Regions from separate parts of the Psychrobacillus sp. FSL W7-1493 genome, predicted to be linked through region 4. Evidence: riboswitches for the same ligand, from Rfam matches in the RefSeq annotation. Region 4 holds a riboswitch; each other region holds the start of a gene.

Region 1 (4,149 bases), on a different contig from region 4:
GTTTTGGCTATGATCCTAACTCTTTTAGTAATCAGTCTTGTGTTTATAGGGAAGATAAAAACAGTGAATTCCCAAACATTTGAAGGGGAACAAGAGGATTTAATGGAAGAGTACAAATACAAAAAGGTCGCTGATTTGGGCATAGCTGCTAATATTTCTCAAGTCTTGTCTATATTAGCGGTTGCAGTTTCTATTCTAATGACAAACAATACAATTTTACAAATTGGTTTTATATTTTTGTTCTTAGCTAGCTGGATAACCCCAATGTTTAGTGCAAATTTTATAAAGACAAGTTATCCAGAAAGAAACCTTCCGAGCATCCATTCAAAGGATTATGAGCAACGGCTGATGGACTCTATGGATGATGGGGAGAAGTACGTGACTTTACAAGGACTTTATAAATCGCATCAATTATTCAACCTGTTTATGCTCACTGGTATTATTTTAGCTGTTGCATTTTCTTACTTTAGCGAGCAATCTCAAATTTTTTCTATAGCAGTAATGTGCTTAGTCTTACTGGTAGTGAACACAAGCTATTTAGTAGTTGTACGCAATAAATAAGGGGGATTTTAAAAATGACTACGGGACAATTGCTTTTATGGATAATAGGTTTATCTATACTTTTATACTTTATTATCAAGTGGGGAGTAAAAAATGGGATTAATGAGTCTATGTTAGTCTCAGAGGAAGCTAGAAGGAAATATCGACAAGAGCAAGAAGACAAGGTGCAAAGGTCCATAGACGATTTAAAGAACTAAGATTTCGTATTTCGGTAAGCCACCACTACAGAAATCCAATCAGCTATGATGGCTTATCTGTAATACTTGCTCGCTGTTTGTTTAGTATAATAAAAACTGATACCTGTCTTTAAAATAAGACAAGTATCAGCAACTTAGTTATCCTGCATGGGACCATGTAGTAGGGGTTCCTGCTTTTGGGCAGTTTGGAAAAGTGGAGCCAGCCTCCAGAAAAGCTTCATCTCCATCTTCATCCACATAGCGACCAGATGTAAATACTTCCTGCCCTGAGCTATGGGTATGACTTTCAGAGCGTTTCCAATAAGTAACTACTTCTGTATCGGGGCAAGAAGGGAATTTCGAACCCTTTTCTAAGGTTCTAGTTGTACCAGACTCACACGTATAATTACCGGTTTCTTCTACGACATCATCTGTTGTATATTCATAAACTTTACTCATCATACATTCCTCCTATATAGAACTGATATCTTATTTAAATAGATACCCTAACAGGCAAATGTAAAAACATTTCTACTTACTTTATCCACATGTGGGTAAGTCAGTTCCAAACATCCTTTGCTATTTGGACTACATGGCGAATTTTTGCCCATTGTTCCTCTTCAGTTAATATGTTTCCTTCCTCTGTAGAAGAAAATCCACATTGAGGACTCAAGCAAAGCTGTTCTTTTGGTACATATTTAGTAGCTTCTTCGATGCGAGCTTTAACTAATTCTTCTTCCTCTAGGTCCCCATGCTTAGAGGTGATCAGCCCTAGGACAATATTTAAATCCTTTCTATTAACATGTCGTAAAGGCTCAAAACCACCAGAGCGCTCATCGTCAAATTCTAAAAATAAACCATCCACATTTAATCCACCGAATATAGTTTCTGAAACTAACTCATAGCTTCCGCTTGTGATATAAGTGGATCGGAAATTTCCCCGACAAATATGCATGGTCACTAGCATATCAGCTGGTCTTTTAGAAATAGACTCATTAATAGCCATTGCAGAAAGGGATAAGGCTTGCTCAAGCGATAACCCCCTGTCCTTTAAGGAAACGAGGCCTTCCTCGGAAAAGGAGGTAGCCCATGAAGTATCATCAATTTGAAGATAACGACAGCCCTCATCGTAAATTGCTTGAATAAAGCCTTGATAAGCTGTGATTAAGTCAGAAAATAATTCCTCATCATTGTTGTAAACCCCTTCCTCAAAGGCTGCTCGATAATAAAGCATGTTCGGACTAGGGATAGTAAATTTTACAACAGCATCCCCAGCTGCTTCTTTTAAAAACTTGAAATGCTCAATCATGTAGTGGGTACTAAAGCCAATTTTTCCTGTCACCTTAATACCATGAGCTTTTGTTTGCACCCCTTTAAAGGAGAGTCCTTGATCGGTTTCATAAAATTCCACGCCATCAAGTCCGCTTAAAAAATCGAAATGCCACCATTTTCGACGAAACTCTCCGTCTGTAACTGAAAGTAGTCCAGCTTCCTTCTGTTTTTCTACGAGTTTAATAATTTCTTCATTTTCAATTTGAGTGAGTTGTTCTAAGGATATCTCTTTTTGTTCAAATTGAGCCCTTGCTTGCTTTAAACGTTCCGGTCTCAGGAAGCTTCCCACATGATCTGCTTTGAAAGGTGCTTTTACAAGTAATTGATTTGTCATATTAAATTCCTACCTTCTATTTATATTATGTTGCTAGTAATCCTGACTATAAAATCAAATAAAAAGAGGGCTCGCTTCATAAGAAGAGAGCCCTCAATATATATTGAAGTCATTCTTCTTATCTTCAAGACTTAATGTCTATTGGATTTAGCACCACACCTAAAAGGCTGGTTGCTGAGACATCATAGGGCCAATCCCTCCGTCTCTCTTGATAAGAAATAAAATATTAAATTGTCTAAATATAATAAAAATAAGTTTAACATGGGTTTTAAACTATTTCAAGGGTTACCTTACTTAGGGATAGCTACCCAGTGACCGTTAGAAACCTCTACAAGCTCAGAATTCTTTAATTGATACTTGTCAGTAACATTAGACTCTTCCATGAGCACACGCTTTTTCTTGGCCTCTACTTTTGGGTCAGGGATTGGGATGGCTGCTAAGAGAGACTTAGTGTACGGGTGCTGTGGATTAGTATAAAGCTCCTCACTTTCTGCTAGCTCTACAATTTTTCCAGAATACATGACAGCAACACGATCACTTATATGTTTTACCATGGACAGGTCATGTGCGATAAATAAGTATGTCAGGCCTAGTCTGTGCTGTAAATCCTCCAGGAGCTCTACAATCTGTGCTTGTATAGAAACATCTAAAGCCGATAGAGGTTCGTCACAGACGATAAAATCTGGCTCAACCGCAAGTGCACGAGCGATACCTATACGTTGTCGCTGTCCTCCAGAAAACTCATGTGGATAACGTAATGCATGCGAGGGGTCTAAGCCTACCAATACTAGTAATTCCTCTACTCGTTTCTTTCTTTCCTCTGCATTTTTGCTTAGACGATGAATATCTAACGCCTGCCCAATAATGTCTAGTACCTTTAATCGAGGATTTAAGGAAGAATAAGGGTCCTGGAAGATGATCTGCATATGCCGACGCATCGTTTTGAGCTCATTTTTACTTAAACGATTAATGGCCATCCCTTGATATAGCACATCTCCATCTGTAGGCTCGTGTAATCGAAGAATCGCTCGACCGGTTGTAGATTTACCTGAGCCCGATTCTCCTACAAGACCAAGAGTTTCTCCGGGCTTTATAAAGAAGCTAATATCGTCGACCGCTTTTAAGACATTCCCGCGACTTACTTGAAAATGCTGTTTTAAAGATTTAACTTCTAGCAGCGGCTTTCCATTTTCTAATCCAATAGAACGAAGAGGAGGTTTCTTCGGCTTTTTCTTCTCGTCTAAACGAGGCAAGGCATTTAATAGTTTTTTCGTATAGTCATGCTTTGGGTTAGCAAAAATTTCTTCAGTAGTTCCTGTTTCAACGATTTCTCCATTTTTCATCACTGCTACCCGGTCACACATTCCAGCGACAACTCCAAGGTCATGAGTGATTAAAATAATAGAGGTCCCAAAGCGCTTCTGCATATCCTTCATTAAATTTAATATTTGAGCTTGAATGGTCACGTCTAACGCAGTAGTTGGCTCATCTGCTATAAGTAGCGTGGGCTTACACGCTAAAGCAATGGCAATCATAACTCTTTGACGCATACCGCCAGAAAACTCATGCGGATATTGGTTATAACGTTCTTCACTATTTTTAATTCCTACAAGCTTGAGTAGCTCAATTGCTTGTGCCTTTCCCTCTTTTTTCGAGAGCTTTTGGTGCTTAATAAGGCTTTCTGCTATTTGAACGCCGATACGAATGGTTGGATTTAAAGAGGTCATCGGATCCTGAAAAATCATA
Region 2 (4,149 bases), on a different contig from region 4:
GCCCATGGAATTTTCTGATCGTTTAAAAAATCTTCCTCCCCAGTTTTTTGCAACATTAGTACAAAAAGTTGCAAAGGCTGTGGCAGAAGGAAGAGATGTAATAAATCTTGGACAAGGTAATCCCGACCAGCCTACACCGGATCATATTGTAAAAGCATTATCAAGTGCTGCTAAAAACCCTCAATCTCACAAATATTCTCCATTCAGAGGAATAAATGAGTTGAAGCAAGCAGCAGTAGATTTTTATGCACGCGAATACAACGTAAATTTGGATCCTAATACAGAAGTCGCTATTTTATTTGGAACTAAAATTGGTTTGGTTGAACTACCTTTAGCTTTGATGAATGATAACGAGTTAATGCTTCTTCCAGACCCTGGTTATCCAGATTACTTATCAGGTATTGGGCTAGCCAATGTACAATTTGAAACAATGCCACTATTAGAGGAAAATGGTTTTCTTCCAGATTACGAGCAGCTTTCTACAGAACAAAAAGAAGCTGCGAAACTGATGTATTTGAATTATCCTAATAACCCAACTGGAGCTTCTGCCACTTCAGAATTTTTTCAAGAAACGGTAGATTTAGCGAAGGAAAATGGTATAGCCGTTGTACATGACTTTGCGTATGGAGGTATTGGGTTTGATGGAAAGAAACCAGTTAGCTTTTTAGAAGCAAAAGGCGCAAAGGAAATCGGTATTGAAATGTATACACTCTCTAAAACCTACAATATGGCTGGATGGCGTGTAGGTTTTGCAGTCGGTAATTCTAAAATCATTGAAGCTATCAATATTATACAAGACCATCTCTTTGTCAGTCTCTTTCCTGCGGTTCAGTCTGCAGCAGCCGAAGCATTAAATGGCTCTCAAGAATGTGTAGACGAATTAGTAGCACTTTATGAAAAAAGAAGAAACATTTTCATAGAGGCATGTAGAAAAATTGGTTGGAACGTAAAAGCTCCAGAAGGCTCTTTCTTCGCTTGGCTTCCAGTTCCAAATGGCTATACTAGCGAGGAATTTGCAGACCTTCTTTTAGAAAAAGCTGATGTTGCAGTCGCTGCTGGAAACGGCTTCGGTAAGCATGGAGAAGGTTATGTACGGGTGGGGTTATTAGTTGATGAGGATCGACTCGTCGAAGCTGTAGAAAGAATAGAAAAGCTACAGCTTTTTTAACAAGTAAATCAGTTTCTGTTTTTAAAATAACCAGTATTTTATTTTGAAAGTTTACTTAAAACTTCTTGCAAAAGTTATTTAAAATGAAAATGGCTATGTTAAAGGCAAAGGTAGACTTATGTAAAATGGTATTAAAAAGTTTGTGAAAGAATGTATTTAAACTAACGCTCGAGGCTAGTTTAATGAACTCAAAGCCTATATATTAATTTATTTCAAAATATGAATGTAATTTATGTTACAATTGGTTAATTATTGTAGGAGGTAAAAAATGAAAAAAAATATTTTTATAGCGATTGTATTTACTTTAGTAGCGATATTTTCCTTCACTATCACATCAGAAGCTTCATCAACACAAGTTATGTGGGGGAAAACGGAATTAAAAAAAGGTCAGATTGGTAAAGTAACACTTTACGCAGATGTGGCAACATATAAGGCGGATGGCTCTAGAGGAAAAGTGTTACCAGCAGGTGGAGAGTATCGTGTCTATACATTCCGTACAGATATATACGGAGGAGAATACGGTCTAGGGGACGGATTGTTTGTCAATATGTACAGTGCTTTAAAGTATGAAACGCCTTCTAAAGCAAAACTTGCATTATTAGTAGATTCTTCTACAAAAGTTATGTGGGGAAAAACGGAACTTAAAGCAGGTCAAATCGGAAAGGTTACAATCCTTAAGGAAACTACTTTATTTAAAGTAATTAATAGTGTTGATGGTGGCGAACCTGGTCTTGAACCTATCCGACAATTAATGCCTAACGAAGAATTCCGAGTGTATTCAGCTAAACAACCACTTGATGGATATGTTCCCATGTATGGTCTAGGTGGTGGGTATTATATTGTACAAAACAATACCATGTTAAATGGAGTTACTGTAAAGTATGAAACTCCATCTAGAGCAAAACTTGCATTACTGAATTAAAATAGTCACCGAAGGGGCTTTAGTAAAAAAATGCACATAAAAAGTGAGCTTGGAGATACATTTCCAGCTCACTTTTTATATGAATTTTAAATCACCCCTTACCTTTAACATAACCATGAAAATAAAGCGTAAAGCTAAATGTAAACCTTTTAAATGCTCCCATCTTAGTATTTCCACATAAATCACTTTTGTATAATTATTTATATAATATTCTATTTGAATTTTTCTAAACAATTATAAAAATATAAAAATATCTATTGACTTCAATAGAGCAGTGTAGTAAATTCTTTCTATAGTAAAAACGAAAAACTTAATAGATTATTATCTCTTATCAAGAGTAGCTGAGGGACTGGCCCGTTGAAGCTCGGCAACCATCTATACTAAAAAAGTATAGAAAGGTGCTAAATCCTGCAAAACATTTTGTTTTGGAAGATAAGAGAGGACAATACATATTTGTGTGCCTCTCTTTCTTTTGAAAGAGAGGCTTTTATATTTATTCGTTTTTATTAATACATATTCAGGAGGAATTACAATGAAAAAATTTAGCTTAGTGTTATCAGGAGTTTTATTAACAGGGTTGCTCTCGGCTTGTGGTGATGATGCTACATCAGGACCATTAGATGAAAATAAATTAGTTGTTGGCGTTACGTCAGGTCCACATGAACAAGTTACTGAGGTTGTTGCTGAAATTGCAGCACGTGATGGACTAGAAATTGAGATTAAGGCTTTTTCAGATTTCATACTTCCAAACACTGCCCTTGATGAAGGAAGCTTGGACGCAAACAGTTATCAAACTCTACCTTTTCTTGACTCATTTAACGAAAATAATGATACAGAGCTAGTACCAGTCGCTGAGACTATTTTACTTCCAATGGGCGTTTATTCTGAAAAGTATACATCCTTCGATGAACTGCCAGATGGAGCTACCTTTGGACTACCGAATGATCCAACACAAGGTGCACGAGCTTTAGACATATTAGAAGTAAATGGTTTTATCAAAGTGAAAGAAGGTAAAAAAGGAAATGCTTCTATTCATGACATTGAAGAAAACCCTAAAAACCTTGAATTCGTTGAATTAGAGGCAGCGCAAATAGTAAAACAGCTTAGTGAGGTCGATGCTGCAGCAATCAATTCCAATTATGCTTTAGAAGCTGGTATTAACCCTGGAGAAGAATCAATTTTGTTAGAGTCAGCTGATTCCCCATACGTTAACCATATTGTTGTTCGTAAGGAAAACGAAAATGATCCTGCCATCCAAAAATTCATTAAAGCATACCATTCCGACGAAGTTAGAGAATTTATTGAAGAAGAATTCCAAGGCTCCGCACTAGCAGGTTGGTAAATTAGAAAAGCGTAGGCGCCTATCTCTAATCGACAGGCAAATGGGAAAATGCGAGGAGGCAGGTCCACAGCCACCGGAGTATTTTCCCATTTGACCCCGAGGGGCAAGGCGCCGAAGCTAGACATCAAGAAAAGCACAGGCGCCTATCCCTGCCCCGACAGGCAAATGGGAAAATGCGAGGAGGCAGATCCACAGCCACCGGAGTATTTTCCCATTTGACCCCGAGGGGCAAGGCGCCGAAGCTAGACATCAAGAAAAACGTAGGCGTATAGCTCTGCCGGCGTTTCTTTAGAAAGGAAGATCATTCATGATAGTTTTAGAAAATATTACCAAAGAATTCAACAGTAAAAGTAGTACGGTAAAGGCTGTAAATAATGTAAGCATACACGTAAAAAAAGGTGAAATTCATGGGGTTATAGGCTATAGCGGTGCAGGGAAAAGCACGCTCATTCGCTGTGTTAATCTCTTAGAGAAACCAACATCCGGAAAAGTATACATAAACGGCAATAACATTACCCCCCTCCCCCCAGCGAAGCTACGTATGGTACGAAATAAAATAGGAATGATCTTTCAAGGATTTAACCTTCTAAAAACAGCAACTGTTTATGATAATATTGCCATTCCATTAAAGCTACTCGGCTATGATAAAACAGAAGTAAAAAGTAGAGTAGAAAAGTACTTAGAAATAGTTGGTTTATCTGATAAGTATAAAAGCTA
Region 3 (4,149 bases), on a different contig from region 4:
CCACCGCCTGAAATCATTGATAATAATAGGCAAAATTATGGGCCTGAGTCAGGAAATGCAGAAGTAAATAAAGAAAACGATGCAGGAATGCCAAATACGAATGAGTTAAATGATCCTGGCTTAGAGGGATTAGAAGGTTACGAATAAATAAAAATTCACATTGTACTAAATAATGGAATATGTTAAAATAATCTTACATTAATGGACGGAGGTGAAGGAAGAATGAAAAACACTGTGAATGCACATGGATTTATATTGGAGTTTTTATCCACATCATGTGCGATTACTCATGGATTTGCTACTAACGGGACCAGTCTGTCCTTTTTTAGACAATTACATGAAATTCACAGCTGATAAGCCATTCTTTCTGAACCACATTAGAAGACTGCTCGCTTATTCGAGCAGTCTTTTTGTATGCAGAAAAATGCTTCCAGCAATAATTTGGAGAGGAAGCGAAACATAATGATATGCAAAATACAGGAAATAAGTAAAATGCTTGGTGGTAATCTTATATTTGAGGATCTGTCTTTAGATATTAAAATGGGGGACAAATTAGGAATAGTTGGACGAAATGGGAGTGGGAAAACAACGCTATTTAAGCTAATAGCGGGTATTGAAAAACCTGATCATGGAATTATCACTTTTAAAAAGGGAGCGAAAATAGGTTATTTAGCCCAAATTCCTACTTTTTCAGAAAGCGTTAAAGGAAAAGACCTGTTATACGATGCTTTCGAGGATACTATGCTACTACAGAAAAAGATGAGTATACTTGAAAAAGAACTAGCAGAGGTAAATGCTGAGGTAATGGAAAAACTTCTAAAGCAGTATGGAGACATACAAGAAAAATTCACGTTACAGGGCGGATATACGATTGATTCCGAAATTGATAAAGTAGTTGAAGGGCTACAACTAGGTGGTTTTGTAGAACAGCCATTTTCAAGTTTAAGTGGTGGAGAGCAAACGAAAATAATGCTTGGACAGCTACTATTAACCAAGCCAGACCTTTTACTGTTGGATGAGCCGACTAATCATTTGGATTTGTTTGCAATAGAGTGGTTAGAGGAGTATTTAGTTAGTTATACAGGTACAGTTGTTATTATTTCACATGACCGATATTTTTTAGATAAGGTAGTTACAAAAGTTGCAGATCTTGAGGATGGTATGCTTACGAAATATCATGGTAATTATTCTTCTTTTTTAATCGAAAAGGAAGAAAAACTTACTCGTGAATTTCAACAGTATGAGGAGCAACAAAAAAAGATAAAGAAAATGAGAGAAGCAATAAAGAGGTTAAGGATTTGGGCTAACCAAGCAGTTCCTCCAAATGCGAGTTTACACCGTCAGGCGAGGAATATGGAACGGGCATTAGAGCGGATGGAAAAGGTTCGTAAACCTCTAATAGATCCTAAGAAAATGAGTCTATCTTTTGACGCGGCACCCCGAAGCGGAAAAGAAGTTGTCATAATGGAAGAGGCTTTCAAAAGCTTTGGTGAAAAAATGTTATTAAACAGTGCAGAGCTTCATGTATATTGGAAGGACCGTCTTGCAATCGTTGGTAGGAATGGAACGGGTAAAACTACCATTTTGAATATTCTTAGAGGAGTAGAGTTAATAGATTCGGGTGAAGCTCGATTTGGTAGTAATGTGCGCCATGGATATCTTTCTCAACATTTCGAAATAACAGATCCAAAAGCTCGCTTAATAGATATTTTTAGAGCAGAAGTAAATGTGGCAGAAGGAGAGGCTCGACACATTTTAGCGAAGTTTATGTTCTATGGGGCGGATGTTTTTAAAAGAATTGCTGATTTAAGCGGAGGAGAAAGAATGCGACTCCGTCTTGCTCAGCTAATGCATCAAGACATAAATTGTCTCATATTAGATGAGCCAACGAATCATCTTGATATTGATTCACGAGAAGTATTAGAGGAAGCGCTAGATGATTTTACAGGGACTATTATTGCTGTATCTCACGATAGATATTTTCTAAATAAACTATTTCCAAGGACTGCTTGGCTAGAGCATGGCGAGCTTACCACATTTGAAGGCCCTTACGAATGGGCAAGGGAAAAATGGAATGAGTTTTGCTCGAAAGAAAATACTAGGAAAGAAATAATCAATCAGCCATTAAAAGAAGCAATACCTGCCAAACAACAAAAGGAAATTCCTTTGGAAAAGCGAATAAGTGAGCTCGAAAATGTTATAGGTGAGCTAACTAAACAAATTAGCATAGAGAATGATTGGGAAAATTATGAGGCATTAAGCTTGGAAAAACTTCGGGTAGAGGAGCAATTGGAGCAATTATTGGAGAAATGGCTAGATTTAGCAGAATGACCCGAATACTTTTCAAAATGGGTTGATATAAGTAATAGAGCGTGCTAATATAACTTATTAACGAATAATTTAAATAATTTAATATTCTTATCAAGAGAAGTGGAGGGATTAGGCCCTGTGATACTTCGGCAACCTCTGTTGTACAGAAAGGTGCTAATTCCTAACAAGACGATCTTGGAAGATAAGAGCTAGTTAGCAAATTCCTGCCTCTCTTTTCTTACATGGAAAGAGAGGTATTTATTTTAATAATTGCCTTGCTCCTGTTCGATTTCCTACTTAGTTTGAGGCGAAATCACAGGTGCTCTTGCACATTTCATTGGGAGGGGAAAGTCATTGCCTATCAATATTCCGAAACAATTACCTGCAGCTAAGCTGTTAAAAGAAGAGAAAATTTTTCTCATGGATCAAGAGCGTGCTTACAAGCAGGACATCCGTCCACTTAACATTATTATTTTTAATCTAATGCCTGAGAAGGAAAAAACGGAGCTTCAGCTATTAAGGCTTCTGGGGAATACCCCAATACAAGTGAATATAACCTTTATGAATACAGCGACGCATGAATCCAAGAATGCCAGCAAAACCCATTTGGATACTTTCTACACGACATTTGATCAAATAAGAGAAAAAAAGTTTGATGGGATGATTATCACTGGTGCTCCAGTAGAACAGTTGCTATTTGAGGAGGTCGATTACTGGAATGAAATGAAGGAAATAATGGAATGGTCTAAATCAAATGTTACCTCCACCTTACATATTTGTTGGGGCGCGCAGGCTGCACTGTATTATCATTTTGGTATAGATAAATTCACACTTTCTCGTAAATGCTCGGGAGTGTATCGGCATATATTAACTGACCAAGTGGAGAATTTAATAAGAGGATTTAATGAAGAGTTTAATGCTCCCGTATCTCGTTACACTTCTGTATCTGAAGAAGAAATAGAAAAGCATGAGCGACTAACTATTTTATCCACTTCGGAGGAAGCAGGTGTGTTTCTTGTAAAATCGAACGACAATAAAATGGTGATGGTCACTGGTCATTTAGAGTATGATGCGCACACATTAGCAGAGGAATATCATAGAGACATAACTAAAGGAATAGATATTGAGATGCCCAAATACTATTTCCCAAATAATAATCCCTCTAATAAGCCATTAAATACATGGAGGGCACATACACATTTATTATTTTCTAATTGGTTGAATTACTATGTTTATCAGGCTACTCCTTATAACTGGGAGTAAATAGAAAAATTATATATGAGTCAATTTCATAAAAAGCATTTTAAAGATTAAAAGTGAACATTATATATATTGATTGCAGCGGAGGGCGGCGACGTAAGCAGGGATGAGTGAGACAGATAAAAACGTTACAACCACGTGCGAAAGCGATGGGTGATGGCTTATCACTCACGCCACGGAAAGCGTCCGCGATATGAGCGAAAGTCAATTCTACTTTATTATTAAAAATCATATAAATTTTATTGTTCTCTTTTAATTGTTCGTGTTTTTCTATAAAAACAGGAATCTTGAAATTGACACATATAAACTCCTGTTTTAATATTCAGGAGTTTTTTATTGATTTTAGTTTTATTTATTCAAATATTAGGGAAGACAAAATTGAAGAGACATTGTATTTTGTTGATACACATATCTATAAAAGTATGATTTTCAATTATTGGAAGTGGGGTTATGTCTATGAGTTTGACACCAAAACAAAGAATCGAGTTACATGGTTTTAATAATCTGACGAAAACACTAAGCTTTAATATGTATGATATTTGTTATACAAGGACGAAGGAAGAAAGGGAAAAATATATT
Region 4 (4,149 bases):
TACTTTTTCGAGTGCATTTTGTAAGTCTTCAACTGCCTCCAAGCCAACAGACAAGCGGATTAGATCCTCTGTAACACCTGATTTTACTAAATCCTCGGGAGTAAGCTGTTGGTGAGTAGTAGAAGCTGGGTGGATAATTAAGGATTTTGCGTCTCCTACATTAGCAACATGAGACCAAATTTCAATATTATCAATAATTTGTCTACCTGCTTCTCTGCCTCCCTTCACTCCAAATGTCAGAATAGAACCGAAGCCATTTTTTAAATACTTTTTAGCCAGCTCGTGCGTTGGATGGTTTTCAAGCCCTAAGTAGTTAACCCATGACACTTCCTCATTTGCATTTAAGTACTCTGCAATCTTCTGTGCATTTTCGTTATGTTTTGGCACTCTTAAGTGAAGTGTTTCTAGTCCTTGAAGAAAGGAAAATGCTGCCTCTGGGCTAAGAGTAGGACCAAAATCCCGAAGCAACTGAACTCTTAGCTTAATTGCAAATGCTACATTTGGTACGTCGATTCCATAACGTAGCCCATGATAAGTAACATCAGGCTCTGTAAATCCCGGAAATTTATCGGAGTTCCAATTGAAATTCCCTCCATCTACTACTACACCACCAATTGTTGTCCCATGTCCTCCAATCCACTTCGTTGCAGAATGTATAACAATGTTAGCTCCATACTCTATAGGATTTGAACCAAAAGGTGTAGCAAATGTGTTATCTACTAATAATGGAACTCCTACTTCATTGGAAATTTTTGAAACAGCTTCTACGTCTAGAACATTTAAGCTTGGATTTCCAATGATTTCTGCAAAGAACCCTTTCGTTTTCTCTGTAACAGCTTTACGGAAATTTTCTGGATCAGAGGAATCTACGAATTTTACTGTAATCCCATAACGTGGGAGTGTATGTGCAAATAGATTAAAAGTTCCTCCGTATAAGTTTTCAGCAGCTATAATTTCATCTCCAGCTCCAGCAATGTTCAAAATAGAAAATGCAATGGCTGCTGCTCCTGAGGAAAGTGCTACTGCTGCTGTTCCTCCTTCCAGTAATGCAATTCTTTGTTCAAAAACATCTACGGTTGGGTTTGTGATTCTGGAATAGATATTACCAGTCTCTTTCAAGGCAAATAGATTTTGTGCATGCTCTGTGTTTTGAAATACATATGAGGTTGTTTTGTAAATCGGTACTGCTCTAGATCCTGTCACTGGATCAGGCGTTTGTCCACCGTGTAATAGAAGTGTTTCTTTTTGAAGATTAGTCATTTGAATTCCTCCGATTTAGTAGATTAGATGGATGCTGGAGGCCAGAGAGGATTATAGAACTGACAACTATAAAAACCCCTCTCCAATTAAGAAGAGGGGTCAAATTGATGACATGTTCCTCCTCTTATCTTCCAAATTCTATTAAAGAATTTGTAGGATTTAGCACCTTTCCAAGTTATAGAACTTGGTGGTTGCCGGACTTCTTAGGGCCTATTCCCTCAGTCACTCTTGATAAGAGTATTTGATTAGTATTCCATCTTGTTACACAGTATAAGTCTCCATATATTTAGATGTCAAGTAATTTTATAAAAATTCTGAAACTTCTTCTTTTTTTAATCGTTTAATATAATAGATAGAATAATTTTATAAGGGGTGTCATAGAATGGTTGTTTGGATTGTTAGCATTCTCCTAACAGGCTACATTATTGGTTCGCTACATGGATCTAAACTCGCTCAATGGATGAGTGGAGTTAATATAAAAAAAGAAGGCCTAAATAATTCCGGAGCATCCAATGCTACTATCGTACTTGGTTGGAAGTATGGTGTTTTAGTGGGAGTCATAGATATATTAAAGGGTGCCATTATGATTATTGGCGTACGTGTACTTTCTGAGCAGTGGAGCTTGTTTAGTTCATCAGAGCTGGATCTACTTCTTTATCTAGCTGGTGCCGCGGTTATTTTAGGACACAACTTTCCAGTTTTCACAAAATTTAAAGGTGGGAAAGGCACTGCTTCCATCATCGGGGTTTTACTTGCATTACACTGGCCGGTCGGACTGGCAGGATTGCTTATATTAATCTGCGTTACACTTTTAACGGATTATTTGTTGATAGGAGTTTTATTTTTTTATCTCATATTTTTAGGAGCCTCTGTCTGGACAGCAGATGGAGCAGGGCCAATTTTAATAGCTGGCTTCCTATTTTTAATGGCTTCCTTCTTACACATAGAAAATGTCCAACGATTATTACGAAAGGAAGAGACAAAAATCTCCTCCGTTATAAAGAAAAAGAAGCCTTCGCTTTAAAGGAAAAGAGTGAGTTAAATGAGCAAAAAAAAGAGGTGGATTGTGGTCATTCCATTAATAATAATCGCATCGAGCGGATTAGGTATGTGGATGCTTACAAGCAAATGGCTCGAGGACGGGTTGAAGCCTAAGGCAGACGGTTCCAATGAGTATGCCATTGTGTTAGGGGCAAAGGTAAAAAAAGGACATATACCTTCTCTAGCACTTCTTTATCGTTTGGAAGCAGCACTAGAATATGCTGAAAAGTATCCAGCTGTAAAACTTGTTGTTACTGGAGGACAGGGACAAGATGAGGATATAGAGGAAGCTATAGTGATGAAGAACTATCTTGTAGAGAATGGAATTAAGGAGAGTCGAATCATAGTAGAAGATCAATCTACCTCTACGTATGAAAACCTTTTATACTCCCAACAGCTTCTCCCTGACAGCGTTACCTCTGTCACCATTATTACGAGTGATTTCCATTTACAGCGCGCAAAAATTATAGCCGAAGGAATAGGATGGAATGCTGATGTGGTAGCTGCTAGGACACCACAAATTTCAGAGGCAAAACTGCGTTTGCGTGAAAGAGCAGCCTTGCTCAAAACCTTTGTCTCTGGAGAATAAAACAAAGGGAAGGATTAAAAAGAAGAGTAGCTACGCTGCCCTTCCTCCCTTCCTCGGCTCGCTCATTTGCGAAATATAGGAAATTTATTAACCCTCTACCAGTGCATAGTATTTCAGAAGTTTACCTTCTAACTCTACGAGTAAAATAGGACCTTCTTTTTCTATAGTTGAAAAGATCTTTGCACCAACAGGGAGCTTATTCGACATTTCGTCTTCAAAGTCTGTGTCTGAATCATTTCTTGTTTTTATTTCCCCTACTTGCTCGCCTTTTGTTAAAGTAAGTTCCTCAACCCAATCAATTCCGGTCTTATAAATCACACCATCTAGCTGAAATATATCGGCTTCAGGGTCTAATGTTAAAACCTCTTCAGCGTCAGGATTTTTAGTTTCATGAACTTCTATTTTTTCTGTATTTAATGAATTAGAACATCCAACAGCAGTTAATAAAATGAAAATGATCAAACCCAAAAATAATGCTGGTAGTCTCACGTTATCCCCTCCTTACATTGTTAGACGGACAAGGGTGGAATAAGTTACCTCTCAATACTTTTATATATGGTCTGTATTCTTCTCTAATTATAATTGGATTCAATTCACTTCTTCCTCACCCCTTTACCCAATAAACACTACCATCATCTTTTCTATCTAAAAACCCGTACTCAACTAAATAGCGTCTAAGGGTCACATAGTCATCGTATATGCTTTTTAGAATTTCATTTATTTCTTTTTCGCTATACTGTTTTTCCTTCTCAAAATGCTTAATAATTACTCGTAGTGTTGCTAGCTTTTGCTTTTCCTTTTTCGGAAATTTAATCATCCGCCCATTTAATCCACCAGGGAAGAACTTTTTCTCTACTTCTGCCTGCTCTTCGGCTGTTATATTGTAGCGATCGTCTACCATCGTAGCGTTTTTATGAATTGGAAGGAAATTAGGGGCATGACTGTCCTTTTCCTTCAACAGCTCCATCATCGTCAAAAATATCTTTGCTTGGCGTTCCTTCTCCTTCAAAACAAAACGGTGATTTCGAATAGTTGAGGCGCTCCCTATCTCTAACTCCTTTTGAACTTCTAAGTCACTTCTCCCTTCATAAAACAGTTTTAGCAAGCTATTTTGGTGATCCGTCAAGCCTGTTAGCTTTTTGTTTAAGCCAATTAAATAGTCAAACACAGAGATATGTTGTTGCTCTATATGAAGCTTCATAAATTTCTCCGACTCATAAAGTACGTGATTTTCAGGATAAATCAAACCTTTTTCTACT

Evidence for each region. A riboswitch is a leader RNA that binds a small molecule or an ion and turns the genes downstream of it on or off. The one in region 4 is predicted to bind S-adenosylmethionine.
Region 1: linked by a shared signal. The riboswitch ahead of MKX96_RS17240 (5-methyltetrahydropteroyltriglutamate--homocysteine S-methyltransferase) and the one ahead of MKX96_RS18270 (O-acetylhomoserine aminocarboxypropyltransferase/cysteine synthase family protein) in region 4 are both predicted to bind S-adenosylmethionine.
Region 2: linked by a shared signal. The riboswitch ahead of MKX96_RS11170 (MetQ/NlpA family ABC transporter substrate-binding protein) and the one ahead of MKX96_RS18270 (O-acetylhomoserine aminocarboxypropyltransferase/cysteine synthase family protein) in region 4 are both predicted to bind S-adenosylmethionine.
Region 3: linked by a shared signal. The riboswitch ahead of metA (homoserine O-acetyltransferase MetA) and the one ahead of MKX96_RS18270 (O-acetylhomoserine aminocarboxypropyltransferase/cysteine synthase family protein) in region 4 are both predicted to bind S-adenosylmethionine.

Annotation. Positions count from the first base shown of each region.
Region 1 covers NZ_JBBOSB010000001.1:3,484,705-3,488,853, reverse strand. Annotated here, with positions in the region: gene MKX96_RS17255 (DUF3169 family protein) at 1-561, shown strand, start outside; gene MKX96_RS17250 (DUF6019 family protein) at 576-758, shown strand; gene MKX96_RS17245 (hypothetical protein) at 897-1,196, opposite strand; gene MKX96_RS17240 (5-methyltetrahydropteroyltriglutamate--homocysteine S-methyltransferase) at 1,297-2,403, opposite strand; SAM riboswitch class I at 2,519-2,621, opposite strand; gene MKX96_RS17235 (ABC transporter ATP-binding protein) at 2,694-4,149, opposite strand, start outside.
Region 2 covers NZ_JBBOSB010000001.1:2,198,273-2,202,421, forward strand. Annotated here, with positions in the region: gene MKX96_RS11160 (pyridoxal phosphate-dependent aminotransferase) at 5-1,168, shown strand; gene MKX96_RS11165 (hypothetical protein) at 1,437-2,090, shown strand; SAM riboswitch class I at 2,416-2,529, shown strand; gene MKX96_RS11170 (MetQ/NlpA family ABC transporter substrate-binding protein) at 2,623-3,432, shown strand; gene MKX96_RS11175 (methionine ABC transporter ATP-binding protein) at 3,740-4,149, shown strand, end outside.
Region 3 covers NZ_JBBOSB010000001.1:2,124,583-2,128,731, reverse strand. Annotated here, with positions in the region: gene MKX96_RS10790 (hypothetical protein) at 1-147, shown strand, start outside; gene MKX96_RS19590 (RAxF-45 family protein) at 202-354, shown strand; gene abc-f (ribosomal protection-like ABC-F family protein) at 463-2,331, shown strand; SAM riboswitch class I at 2,416-2,519, shown strand; gene metA (homoserine O-acetyltransferase MetA) at 2,665-3,573, shown strand; gene speD (adenosylmethionine decarboxylase) at 4,027-4,149, shown strand, end outside.
Region 4 covers NZ_JBBOSB010000002.1:152,881-157,029, reverse strand. Annotated here, with positions in the region: gene MKX96_RS18270 (O-acetylhomoserine aminocarboxypropyltransferase/cysteine synthase family protein) at 1-1,260, opposite strand, end outside; SAM riboswitch class I at 1,382-1,498, opposite strand; gene MKX96_RS18265 (glycerol-3-phosphate acyltransferase) at 1,643-2,284, shown strand; gene MKX96_RS18260 (YdcF family protein) at 2,303-2,890, shown strand; gene MKX96_RS18255 (hypothetical protein) at 2,978-3,379, opposite strand; gene MKX96_RS18250 (DUF2087 domain-containing protein) at 3,495-4,149, opposite strand, start outside.